One region of the Mesorhizobium sp. CNPSo 4670 genome, then DNA from elsewhere that is predicted to be linked to it. Evidence: predicted binding sites of a transcription regulator. Region 1 holds the regulator's gene; each other region holds the start of a gene.
What was found. The regulator PhoB, encoded in region 1, activates phosphate uptake and scavenging genes when phosphate is short. The targets are predictions, from matches to a motif close to TGTCATNNANCTGTCAT.

Region 1 (4,151 bases):
GGCATTTCTCGGCGATCGCCGGCGCTGTCGCGCTTGCCATCCTGGTCATCCCGGTCGTCGTTCGCACCACCGAGGACATGCTCAACCTGGTGCCGAACGCGTTGCGCGAGGCCGGCACCGCGATCGGCGCGCCGCGCTGGGTGGTCATCAAGTCGGTCGCTTACCGCGCCGCCCTTTCAGGCATCGTCACCGGCATATTGCTGTCGATCGCCCGTATCTCCGGCGAGACGGCGCCGCTGCTCTTTACAGCGCTCAACAACCAGTTCTGGTCGAGCAATCTCAACGCGCCGATGGCCAGCCTGCCAGTGACCATCTTCCAGTTCGCTCTCAGCCCTTACGAGGAATGGCAGCAACTGGCCTGGACCGGTGCACTCATCATCACATTGACGGTTCTCGCGCTCAGCATCTTTGCTCGCAGCCTGACCGGACGCAGAGAGGACAAATGAGCCAGATGTTGTCTCCAGACATGACGATCGCCGCCGAGGCAATTGCCGGCAAGGCCAAGATCGAGGTCAAGAACCTCAACTTCTACTACGGCCAGAGCAAGGCGCTGAAGGACATCACGCTGTCGCTGCCCGAGCGCAGCGTCACCGCCTTCATCGGACCTTCGGGCTGCGGGAAGTCGACGCTGCTGCGCGTCTTCAATCGCATCTACGAGCTCTATCCCAAGCAGACGGCCGAGGGCCAGGTGCTGCTCGACGGGCAGAACGTTCTCGACCGCTCGCAGGACCTCAACCTGCTGCGGACCAAGATCGGCATGGTGTTCCAGAAACCGACGCCGTTCCCGATGTCGATCTATGAAAACATCGCCTTCGGCGTCAGGCTCTACGAGAAGATCAGCAAGTCCGAGATGGACGGCCGTGTCGAGCAGGCGCTGAAGCGCGCCGCACTGTGGACCGAAGTCAAGGACAAGCTCAACGCCAGCGGCCTCAGCCTCTCAGGCGGCCAGCAGCAGCGACTCTGCATCGCCCGCACCGTGGCGGTGAAGCCGGAAGTCATCCTGCTCGACGAGCCGGCCTCGGCGCTTGACCCGCTGTCGACCGCCAAGATCGAAGAGCTGATCGACGAGTTGCAAGCCGACTACACGATCGTCATCGTCACCCACAACATGCAGCAGGCGGCGCGCGTGTCGAAGCAGACGGCCTTCATGTATCTGGGCGAACTGGTCGAGTTCGACCGCACCGAGAAGATCTTCACGTCGCCCCGCGAGAAGCGCACGCAGGACTACATCACCGGCCGCTTCGGCTGAGCTCAGGCATACGAGGACTAAGATCATGGGCGAACACACAGTGGCTTCTTTCGACGAGGATCTCGGACAGATCAGCAGGCTGATCCGCGACATGGGCGACCTCGCCGGCTCGATGGTCGGCGGCGCCACCAAGGCGCTGTTGAATTCCGACAACGCCCTGGCGCAGCGCGTCGTCTCCGACGATGCGATCATGGATGCGCGCCAGCGTGAACTCGACGACCGCGCCATCACACTGATCGCCAAGCGTCAGCCGATGGCCGACGATCTGCGCCATGTCGTCGGTTCGATCCGCATGGCCGGCGACCTCGAGCGTATCGGCGACCTTGCCAAGAACATCGCCAAGCGCGTCGGCACCGTCGGCCTCAGCGTCACCCCACGCGACCTGTCGCACTCCATCGACGCAATGGCGCAGCTGGTGCTGATCCAGGTGCAGGGCGTCATCGAGGAATATACGGCGCGCGACGCGGCGGCTTTGGCGAAGCTGCGCGCCGACGACGAGCGCATCGACGTCAAATACACCTCCGTGTTCCGCGAACTCCTGACCTACATGATGGAAGACCCGCGCAACATCACCGCCTGCACGCATCTGTTGTTCTGCGCCAAGAACCTCGAACGCATCGGCGATCACGTCACCAACATCGCGGAAAATGCGTATTATGTTTTGACCGGTACGCAGCTGCCCGCCAATCGTCCGAAGCAGGACGAGACGGCAATGTCCGCGCCGGCGGCATGACGGCAGGGGTGACCAGTCGATGATCGCGCCACGAATCATGGTGGTGGAGGATGAGGAGCCGCTGGGTGTGCTGCTCCGCTACAATCTGGAGTCCGAGGGCTACCAGGTCGAGGTGGTGACGCGCGGCGACGAGGCCGAGATCCGGCTGCAGGAGAACGTCCCCGACCTTCTGGTGCTGGACTGGATGGTGCCGGCGGTTTCCGGAATCGAACTCTGCCGCCGGCTAAGGATGCGTCCCGAGACCGAGCGGCTGCCGATCATCATGCTGACCGCGCGTGGCGAGGAAAGCGATCGTGTGCGCGGCCTCTCGACCGGCGCCGACGATTATCTGGTCAAGCCGTTCTCGACGCCGGAGTTCATGGCCAGGGTCAAGGCGCTGCTGCGCCGCGCCAAGCCGGAAGTGCTGTCCAGCGTGCTCAAGGTCGGCGACATCGTGCTCGATCGTGAATCGCACAGGGTCTATCGCAAGAAGAGCGAGATTCGGCTCGGACCGACCGAATTCCGCCTGCTCGAATTCATGATGCGCCATCCCGGCCGTGTGTTCTCGCGCAGCCAGCTGCTCGACAATGTCTGGGGCGAGACGATCTACATCGACGAACGCACGGTCGACGTGCATGTCGGCCGGCTGCGCAAGGCGGTCAACAATGGCCGCATGCCCGATGTCATCCGCACCATTCGTGGGGCGGGCTACGCAATCCGGGAAGATTAGGGATATGCTGATATTCAGGTGATGCCTGCCTGCGAACGGCAGTTTCCAGCGCTTCCGGTACTCACGGATCCAAATGTCCGCTCCGTTCCGGTTCTCGGAACCCGCCATTCTCGACTCGGCCTAACCTGAATCTCAACACATCCCGACGCGTTATTCACGCAACGTTCTTGCCGCCGAGGCCGGATCTCGCCTGCGTGCCGGGCGCGAAAATCTCCTGGTCTACGAAGGTCAGCGCCCGCGTCGCGCAGCCTTCGCGGATCAGTGGCAGTTCGTTCGGTTCGGTGTCGAAGGAAATCGATTGCGAATGCTGGCCGCCGGCGGTCTGCGCAATCGCCTCGCGCAATGCCGGCTCGATCAGGTCGAAGGCGGCGGCGCTGACACCGACCATGGCGACGGGCGCCGGATCGATCAGCGCGAACAGGCTGCCGAGACCGTAGCCGAGTGCCTCGCCGGCCTTGCGATAGGCCTCGCGCTCGGGTCCATCCCTTTCGCGGGCCGCGCTCGCCAGGGCGCGCATGTCGGCGTCACTGACATCGGCCACCGGTTCCGCGTCCTCGCTCATCTGCCTTGCGTTCCGCCAGATGGCATAGTTGCCGGCATAGGCCTCGACGCAGCCCCGCCGACCACAGCGGCACAGCGCGCCGTGCGGCCGATGGATCATATGGCCGAACTCGCCGCCTGAGGAATGAGTGCCAGTGAACAACTCGCCCTTCAACACCAGGCCCATGCCGATGCCGTGCGACAACAGGATGGCGATGAAGTCGTCGCGGTAGCGATCAGGGTCGCGCCAGCGCAACGCGATCGCCATCATATTGCAGTCGTTCTCCATGGTGGCGGGGATGCCGAACTCGTCCTCGAGTATGTCGGCGAAGGCGATATCGGTGTGCGGCGTGATCGGTGACCACAGCATGGCGCGGGCACGCGTGTCGGTGATGCCCTGGATCGCCAGCGCGATGCGGGCGACACTGCGGACGTCGAGGTCGGGGTCTTCGAGACGACGGCGTACGATGGCAACGCATTCACCGACCAGCGCGTCGCGCGACATGGTCAGCGTGTCCAGCCGGCGCTGTTCCTCGGCGATCACCTGGCCGGCATAGTCGATGACGGCGACCGAGAGGAAGTTCAGCGACAACACCACGGTCATCACCGCCGCCGCTTCCGGATTGAGGCCGAGGCCGACCTGCGGCCGGCCGCGTTTGAGCGAGCCGGCCTCGCTCGGCTTGCTCTCAGTCAGGATGCCTTCGCCGATGAGGTCGGAGGAGATCGCCGATATGGTCGAATGGCTGAGGCCCGTGGTCGCGGCGATCTCGGTGCGGGACGGCTGTCCGGCGCGGCGCACGGCCGCAATCACCATCGCCCGGTTGCGGCGGCGCAGATCGTCGTGGCGGATTCCGACCGACATGCTTTTTCACATCCTCCCGGTCGCTGCAGCCTTTCGTGCCTCCCGAAGGCCATCAGCG
Region 2 (4,151 bases), on a different contig from region 1:
CCTCCTCCAGCACGACGCGCCGGGAGGTTCCATCAGCCAATACGTCGAAACTTTGCTGATTGTCCATGATGTTGCCCAGCATGATCTGGCCCAGGATCTGTTCATGCACAGTTGCATTGGTGATCGGCACCATGGTCTCGACGCGGCGGTCGAGATTGCGCGGCATGAGGTCGGCCGACGAGATGTAGACGATCGCCTCGTCCGATGGCAGCCCATGGCCATTGCCGAAGCAATAGATGCGGCTGTGTTCCAGAAAGCGGCCGACGATCGACTTGACCCTGATATTTTCCGACAGGCCCGGCACCTGCGGCCGCAGGCAGCAGATGCCGCGCACAACGAGGTCGATCTCGACGCCGGCACGGCTGGCGTCATAGAGCGCGTCGATGATGATCGGATCGACAAGCGCGTTCATCTTCATCCAGATGCGCGCCGGTCTCCCGTCCACCGCATGAGCAACCTCGTCGGCAATATGCTTCAAGATGCGGCTTCTCAGCGTGAACGGCGAGATTGCCAACCGCATTTCATCCGTCGGCTCGGCATAGCCGGTGATGAAATTGAAGAGCTGGGCGACATCGCGGGCAATCGTCGGGTCGGTGGTGAAGAAAGACAGATCGGTGTAGATGCGCGCGGTGACCGGATGGTAGTTGCCGGTGCCGAGATGCACATAGTTGCGCAGCTTGCCGTCCTCGCGCCGCACCACCAGCGACATTTTCGCATGGGTTTTCAGCTCGAGGAAGCCGAACACGACCTGCACACCGGCGCGCTCCAGGTCGCGCGCCCAGCGGATGTTGGCTTCCTCGTCGAAACGCGCCTTGAGCTCGACCAGCGCGGTCACCGACTTGCCGGCCTCGGCGGCATCAACCAGCGCGCGCACGATCGGGCTGTCGTTGGAAGTGCGGTAAAGCGTCTGCTTGATCGCCACCACTTCCGGATCGGCCATCGCCTGGCGCAGGAACTGCACCACCACATCGAAGGATTCGTAGGGGTGATGGACGACGATGTCCTTCTCGCGGATGGCGGCGAAGCAGTCGCCGCCGTGCTCGCGGATGCGCTCGGGAAAGCGCGGATTGTAGGGCGTGAACTTGAGGTCGTCGCGCGGGACCGCGACGATCTCGGAAATCTGGCTGAGCGCCAGCGGACCGGTCAGAACGCTGATGCGGCTCGACGATACGCCTAGCTCGCCGGCAACGAATTCGCGCAGTTCCGCCGGCATCAGGACGTCAAATTCGATGCGGATCACCGACCCGCGGCGGCGGCGCTTCAGCGCCGTCTCGAACAAGCGCACCAGATCCTCGGATTCCTCCTCGACCTCGATATCACTGTCGCGGATGATGCGGAACGTGCCGGAGCCCTTGACCTCATAACCCGGGAACAGCTTGCCGATGTAAAGGCCGACCGCCTCTTCCAGAGGGATGAAGCGGACATGGTGCTTGCGGTCCGGCAGACGGATGAAGCGCTTCAGCGCCACCGGCAGGCGCAGAAGCGCGCTCATCTCTTCGCCGTTCTTGCGGTGGCGCAATTGCAGCGCCATCGAGAAACCGAGATTAGGGATGAACGGGAACGGATGCGCCGGGTCGATCGACAGCGGGGTCAGCACCGGAAACACCTGCTCCTGGAAATGGTCTTCCAGCCAGATTTTTTCGTCCTTGGTCAGTGCGTCACGGGTGATGCTCTCGATGCCTTCCTTGTTGAGCAGCACGATGAGTGCCGAAAGACTCTTCTGCTGGTCTTCCTGCAGCCGTTCGACCTCCCGCAGCAGTTGTTCGAGCTGTTGTTCGGGGGTGCGGCCGTCAGGGCTCTTCAGCGTGATGCCCTCGCGCACCTGGCCGGCAAGACCGGCGACGCGGACCATGAAGAACTCGTCGAGGTTGGCGGCCGAGATCGACAAGAAACGGACGCGCTCCAGCAACGGATGATTGAGGTTCAGCGACTCCTCGAGAACGCGCCGGTTGAACTGCAGCCAGGAAAACTCCCGGTTGACGAAGCGATCCGGGTTGCCGCCCTCCGGGCGAGCCACCTCGACATTCACGAATTCGCTCTGCACCGGCTTCAGTTCGTTCATTTTTCCTGCTCTTCCCTCACGCTCCGCCGCCGAGCGACGCAACCTTCCCGGATGCGCCGCAGGTGCCCTGAAGCGAGGCCTGACCCTCTCCGTAAACCGATTCCGTTTTCGGGGTCATTGCCTTAACCGGCTTAACTTATCCTCTGACAGGCTTTTGCGACAGTTTGATTTCATCGAACTTGCAAAGAGGCCGGTTATGATCCAGATGCAGAAGAGACTGCGTTAAGGAGACGACGATGGCAGGCGGTTCCATTCCCCATTTCCAGAACGATGCGGGCCACCCGGCGATCGACATCGGCGTCAAGGAATTCATGTGCACGGGCGCCAGCCCGCCTTTCGACCACCCGCATGTGTTTCTCGACATGGGCGACGACAATGAAAAAGTCTGCCCCTATTGCTCGACGCTCTACCGCTATTCGTCGAAGCTGAAGGCGACGGAAACGGTGCCTGCCGGCTGTATCTACATCGACCAGGCCGCCTGATTCCTTCGCGGCAAGCCCGATGGACAACACGCGGTCCCGGCAAATCGTCATCGCCGGGGCGGGCGTCGCCGGGCTGACCTCGGCGCTGGCGTTCGCCGAACGCGGCTACCGCGTGCAGGTGTTCGAACAGGCGCAGCGCCTGGAAGCGGCTGGCGCCGGCATCCAGCTTTCTCCCAACGCGACACGCATCCTTCGCCAGCTCGGCGTGCTCGACCGGCTGCTGCCGGCAGCGGTGCGGCCCGATGCCGTGGTGCTGAAGGACGCCGCGACGTTGCGCGAACTGGCCCGTGTGCCGCTCGGACAAGCCGCCGAAGCCCGCTGGCATGCACCCTATCTCGTTGCGCACAGGGCTGACCTGCAGAGTACATTGACTGCGCGCGTTGCCGAGATGCCGAGCATTGTTCTTTCTCCCGGCGCACATGTCAGCGGCGTTGCCAAAGGCAGCCATGGCGTCACCGTGGCTGCCGAGATGGCCGGCGAGACCGTCGAGGCCGAGGGCTTGCTGCTGGTCGGCGCTGATGGCGTCTGGTCGTCGGTGCGCGGGCTTGTCGATACAGCCAAGGGCGCGGCCTCGCCGAGAAGTCACTTTTCGGGCGAACTGGCCTGGCGTGCAACCATTCCCTCCGACAGCGCTGCCGGACAAGCCTTTGCCGCGATAGGCGCCACCAATTGCGTCACCACCTTCCTGCATCCCGGCTTCCACATGGTCGCCTATCCCGTCAGCAAAGGTGCTGCCTTCAATCTTGTCGCCTTCACCAAAGGCGAACGCATGGCTGAGGGCTGGTCCGGGAACGCCGACACCAGGATCTTGACCGGTGCCATGCGCGGAACTGCAGCAGCACTTGCCCGTCTGATCGAGGAAGCCGGCCCATGGATGGCGTGGCCGATCCATACGGTCGACAGCAAACAGCCCTGGACAAGCGACAGCATGGCGCTGATCGGCGATGCGGCGCATGCGATGACGCCGTTCGCGGCGCAAGGGGCCGCCATGGCGATCGAGGATGCGGCGATGCTTGCGGATGTCGTTGCCGACTTGCCCGGCGATCCGGCACGAGGTCTTCAAATCTGGGAGAACCTGCGACGGCCGCGCGTCGCCAGGGTCGCCCGTCGCGGCGCTCTCAACCGCCTCGCCTGGCATGCCGCGGGTCCAGTCTCCATCGCGCGCAATCTGTTCCTGAAAATGCGCTCGTCCGAAAAGCTCGCCGCCGATCTGGACTGGCTTTATGGCTGGCAGCCACAGAAAATCATCCGGCGCTGAAATCTGGGCATGCCCGGATACCAGCCCGTAGGACGGAGTTAGTTGTAAAGCCGCAGCGACAGACCGAGCGAAGCCGGCAGCGGGTTCCACCAGCCGGTTCGCAAGCCGGCGGTGCGCAAGGCTGCCGCCGTCCAGGTGTTGCAGCCGACCAGCGCGTTGAAATGGCCGTTGGCTTCATAGAAGCGGTCGAAGCTGGAATAGGCCGCGCCCGGAACAAGAAGCGGGCCTTGCGGCCCCCGCTGGAAACTCGCATCGATGAAATCGAGCAGCGCCGCAAAACGATCCTCGCCGATGTCGAAGCCTGCAACATCCGGATGCGGTTCGACGATGACGCCGGCGACATCGACAT
Region 3 (4,151 bases), on a different contig from region 1:
CACACCGGCCCCAGCCTGTCGCCGTTCAATGCCTGGACGCTGCTGAAGGGGCTGGAGACGCTGCCGCTGCGCGTGCGCCAGCAGACGGAAAGCGCCGGCAGGATCGCGGATTTCCTGGCCGAGCGGCCCGAAATCGCCCGCGTCATCTATCCCGGCCGCTCCGACCACCCGCAGGCGGCCATCGTCAAGAAGCAGATGTCGGGCGGCTCGACGCTGATCTGCCTGGACGTCAAGGGCGGCAAGCAGGCGGCCTTCGCCTTGCAGAACGCGCTCGACATCGTGCTGATCTCCAACAATCTCGGCGATGCCAAGAGCCTGATCACCCATCCGGCGACGACGACGCACAAGAATCTGAGCGACGAGGCGCGTGCCGAACTCGGCATCGGGCCGGGCACGCTCAGGCTGTCGGTCGGCCTGGAGGATACCGACGATCTTCTGGAAGACATCGAACAGGCGCTGAAGTCGGCAAAGTAAAAGGCCTTTGGCCATCAGGCGCCGGACGGCGTCTCTTCCAGCTCGGCTGCCTTGGTGCCGATGGTCATCGCGTTGCCGCGCCAGTCGACGGCGCCACCCAGCCAGCCGCGCGCCCACATCGCCGGCAGGATCAGGTCGCGCAACATGATCGCCGCGACCATGCGCGGCGACAGGTACCAGCCCTTGGACCAGGCCAGGGCGCATTCCGGAAGGTAGAAGGCCGCCAGCACGGCAATGGCGGTTGCCCAGATGCTGACGCCGGCGCTTGCCGCCGCCAACAGCGCGAGTGCCAGCGGCACCACTGCCCCGGTCAGGATTTCGGGTGCGAAAAACCATGGGAAGGTGACGCGGCGCAGGCGCGCCCAACGGGCCTGACGCGACCAGATCTCGTCAAAGGTGCGCCGGCCGAGCGGTTGCTCGAAGGGCGCGGCGACGAGATTGACGCGCAGGCCAAGGCCATTGACCAGCTTGGTTGCGGCAGCGTCCTCGGCGATCTCGGCGGCGAGCGCACGGATGCCACCACTGGCGTCGAGCATCGGCTTGTTCCAGAGCATGCTCTTGCCCTGGGCAAAGCCGAGGCCAAGCGCCTCGCCAGCATATTGCCAGCGCGCTTGCAGCGTGTTGAGGAAAGCGCATTCGACCTCGGCCCAGAAGCCAGTGGGCCGTGAGCCTATCGGCGTCGAGCAGACAAGGCCGGTGTCGGGCCGCCATGCAGCCATCAGGTGCTGCACATAGTCTCTCGGCATCAACACGTTGGAATCGGCCAGGACAACCCAATCGTGGCGCGCTGCCTCCCAACCCTTGACGCAATTGTTGAGTTTCGGGTTGGCGCTGATGCGGTCGTCGCCGATCAGCAGCCGCGCCGGCACCTTGGGAGAACGGGCGATGGCGGCACGGATCAGCCTGACCACCGGATCGTCGGCATGGGCGACGCAGAAGACCAGTTCGTAGCGCGGCCAGTCGAGCGAGAGGGCGCGCTCCAGCGTCTCCTGCGTGAACGGCTCGACGCCACGCGACGGCACGATAATCGACACCGGCCGCGACCTGCCGGCCGGCGGCGCGACGGTGCTGCGCCGCTTCAGACGCGAAGCGGCGAGCAGGATGCTGGCGAGGTTTGAAAGGATGAGAGCGATCGAAAGGGCGGCGGCTATGAGGGTGAGTTCCATCGAGACCTGGCCATTCCAGAAAAGACGGCGCGTGATGGCCGTTTTCAACAGTTCGACAGAGCGCCGAGTCGCCCGCTTCGTGCACACCACCATTGTCATGTGTCACTTAAATGACATTCTTTGTCGGCACCTGCCTTTCAGGCCGGGCGCGACAAGACGCGCACGTTGACCTGCTCGCCCGGAGCGAGGACAGTTCGACCTGGATTGTTTTGGAGCCGCTTATGTACCGCGCCGTGACGCGCAACATCGAAGTGCAGGTCAGGCCGTTCTATCTGGAGGACCGCTCAGACCCGTCGGAGAACCGCTATGTCTGGGGCTATCAGATAACGATCGACAACCAGTCGGATGAGTTCGTGCAGCTGTTGTCGCGCTATTGGCACATCACCGACGGCACCGGAAGGGTCGAGGAGGTGCGCGGTCCCGGCGTCGTCGGCGACCAGCCCGAACTCAATCCCGGCGACAGCTATCAATACACGTCCGGTTGCCCGCTTTCGACACCGTCCGGCATCATGGTCGGGCACTATACGATGCGCAACAAGCGGGGCGAGACGTTCGACATCGCCATCCCCGCCTTCTCGCTCGATCTGCCGGGGACGCGGCGGACGGTGAATTAGCTTCGCCTCACCGGCCGCCAAGCAGCCGGTGAGGCGCGTTCTCTACTGGGCCGCCACAAATTCCGCCGGATCGAAGTCATATTGCTTCGAGCAGAATTCGCAGGCGACGTGGATGCCGCCGTCTTCGGTGCTGTCCTTGATCTCCTGCGCCGAGAATCCCTCGAGGATGCCACGGATCTTGTCCCTCGAGCATGAGCACTGGTCGGCAACCGGTACGCCGCCGAAGACGCGCACGCCATGCTCGTGGAACAGCCTGTACAGCAGCCGCTCGGCGCCGATCGTCGGGTCGATCAGTTCGGTCGGCTCGATGGTGCCAAGCAATGCCAGCAGCTCCTGCCAGGAATTGTCGGCCGGATCGTGGATCTCCTCGCGCGGATCGCCATCGCCGCCCGGCAGGTCCGGAACGCGCATGCGCTCGGGCGACTGCGGTAGGAACTGCGCCAGGATGCCGCCCGCACGCCACTGCTGGCGAGCGCCGCCGACGCCGGGTGTCAGCAGCTTGGCCACCGAAAGCCTGATATCGGTCGGGATCTGCTCCGACTGGCGGAAATAGGTGCGGGCCGCGTCTTCCAGCGTTTCGCCATCGAGCTGGACGATACCCTGATAGCGCTGCGTGTGAGCGCCCTGGTCGATGGTCAGCGCCAGCACGCCGCTGCCGAGCAGCGTCTGCTGAGACGTTTCGCCGGCCGCGACCAGCGCCTCCAGCCGGTCTGCATCGAAGCGGGCATAGGCGCGCAGTGCCGAGGGCGTGGAAAAATCCGCCACCAGCATGTCGACCGGCCCGTCGGTGCGGGTCTGCAGGATGAACTTGCCTTCGAATTTGAGCGAGGTGCCGAGCAGCACCGTCAGCACGCAGGCTTCCGCCAGCAGGCGGGCGACCGGCTCGGGATAGTCGTGACGGCTGAGGATGGCGTCGAGCATCGGCCCGAGCTGGACGGTGCGGCCGCGCACATCGAGCGGGCCGACCTCGAAGGGTACGACGTGATCGTCGCCGGCGTAGCCGAATTCGCCGAGTTTGGGGTGATGTTCAGTCACTTGATAGGTTTCCAACATGACAATGCTCCAGGGCGCGGCCATGCCGCCCTGGAGGGCGCATGCTTCGAAACGCGCTTGATTTGCGTGATGCGGCGCAGATAGGCATCACACCCCCAGAGATCAAGCGCCGAGACACCAGGCGAGCACGGCCTTCTGGGCATGGAGCCGGTTCTCGGCCTCGTCGAAGACCACCGAATGCGGCCCGTCAATGACCTCGTCGGTCACTTCCTCGCCGCGGTGCGCCGGCAGGCAGTGCATGAACAGCGCCTCCGGCTTGGCCTTCGCCATCAGCTTGGCATTGACCTGGTAGGGCGAGAACACGTTGTGGCCGCGGGCGCGATGCTCCTGGCCCATCGACACCCAACAATCGGTGACGACGCAGTCGGCCTGGTCGACGGCTTCCTCGGGCGAGCGGGTGAAGTGCAGCTTGCCACCATGCGCCTGCGACCAGTCGATATGCTTCTGTTCCGGCTCGCTGCCTTCGGGCACGGCGACGTTGAGGTTGAAGCGGAACCGCGCCGAGGCCTCGAGCAGCGAATGCAACACATTGTTGCCGTCGCCGGTCCAGGCGATGGTCTTGCCGGCAACCGGACCGCGGTGCTCCTCGAAGGTCATGATATCGGCCATCAGCTGGCAGGGATGGGTGTCGTCGGTCAGTCCATTGATGACCGGAACGGTGGCATTCTCGGTCAGTTCGAGCAGCCGCTCATGCGAGGTGGTGCGGATCATGATCGCGTCGACGTAGCGGGACAGCACCTTGGCGGTGTCGGCAATGGTCTCGGAGCGGCCGAGCTGCATCTCGGTGCCGGTCAGCATGATGGTTTCGCCGCCGAGCTGGCGCATGCCGACGTCGAAGGACACG

Region 2: the regulator PhoB is predicted to act here: its motif matches at 2,219-2,235, upstream of AC0ZT5_RS22715 (RNA degradosome polyphosphate kinase).
Region 3: the regulator PhoB is predicted to act here: its motif matches at 1,740-1,756, upstream of AC0ZT5_RS32370 (ceramide glucosyltransferase).

Annotation. Positions count from the first base shown of each region.
Region 1 covers NZ_JBWJFQ010000005.1:96,909-101,059, reverse strand. The annotation lists gene pstA (phosphate ABC transporter permease PstA) at 1-446, shown strand, start outside; gene pstB (phosphate ABC transporter ATP-binding protein PstB) at 443-1,249, shown strand; gene phoU (phosphate signaling complex protein PhoU) at 1,275-1,982, shown strand; gene phoB (phosphate regulon transcriptional regulator PhoB) at 2,002-2,691, shown strand; gene AC0ZT5_RS11300 (ROK family protein) at 2,846-4,093, opposite strand.
Region 2 covers NZ_JBWJFQ010000014.1:150,671-154,821, reverse strand. The annotation lists gene AC0ZT5_RS22715 (RNA degradosome polyphosphate kinase) at 1-2,062, opposite strand, end outside; gene AC0ZT5_RS22710 (zinc-finger domain-containing protein) at 2,299-2,544, shown strand; gene AC0ZT5_RS22705 (FAD-dependent monooxygenase) at 2,564-3,802, shown strand; gene AC0ZT5_RS22700 (TIGR02117 family protein) at 3,841-4,151, opposite strand, start outside.
Region 3 covers NZ_JBWJFQ010000030.1:7,632-11,782, reverse strand. The annotation lists gene AC0ZT5_RS32375 (O-succinylhomoserine sulfhydrylase) at 1-474, shown strand, start outside; gene AC0ZT5_RS32370 (ceramide glucosyltransferase) at 489-1,640, opposite strand; gene apaG (Co2+/Mg2+ efflux protein ApaG) at 1,862-2,254, shown strand; gene AC0ZT5_RS32360 (Hsp33 family molecular chaperone) at 2,297-3,331, opposite strand; gene argF (ornithine carbamoyltransferase) at 3,410-4,151, opposite strand, start outside.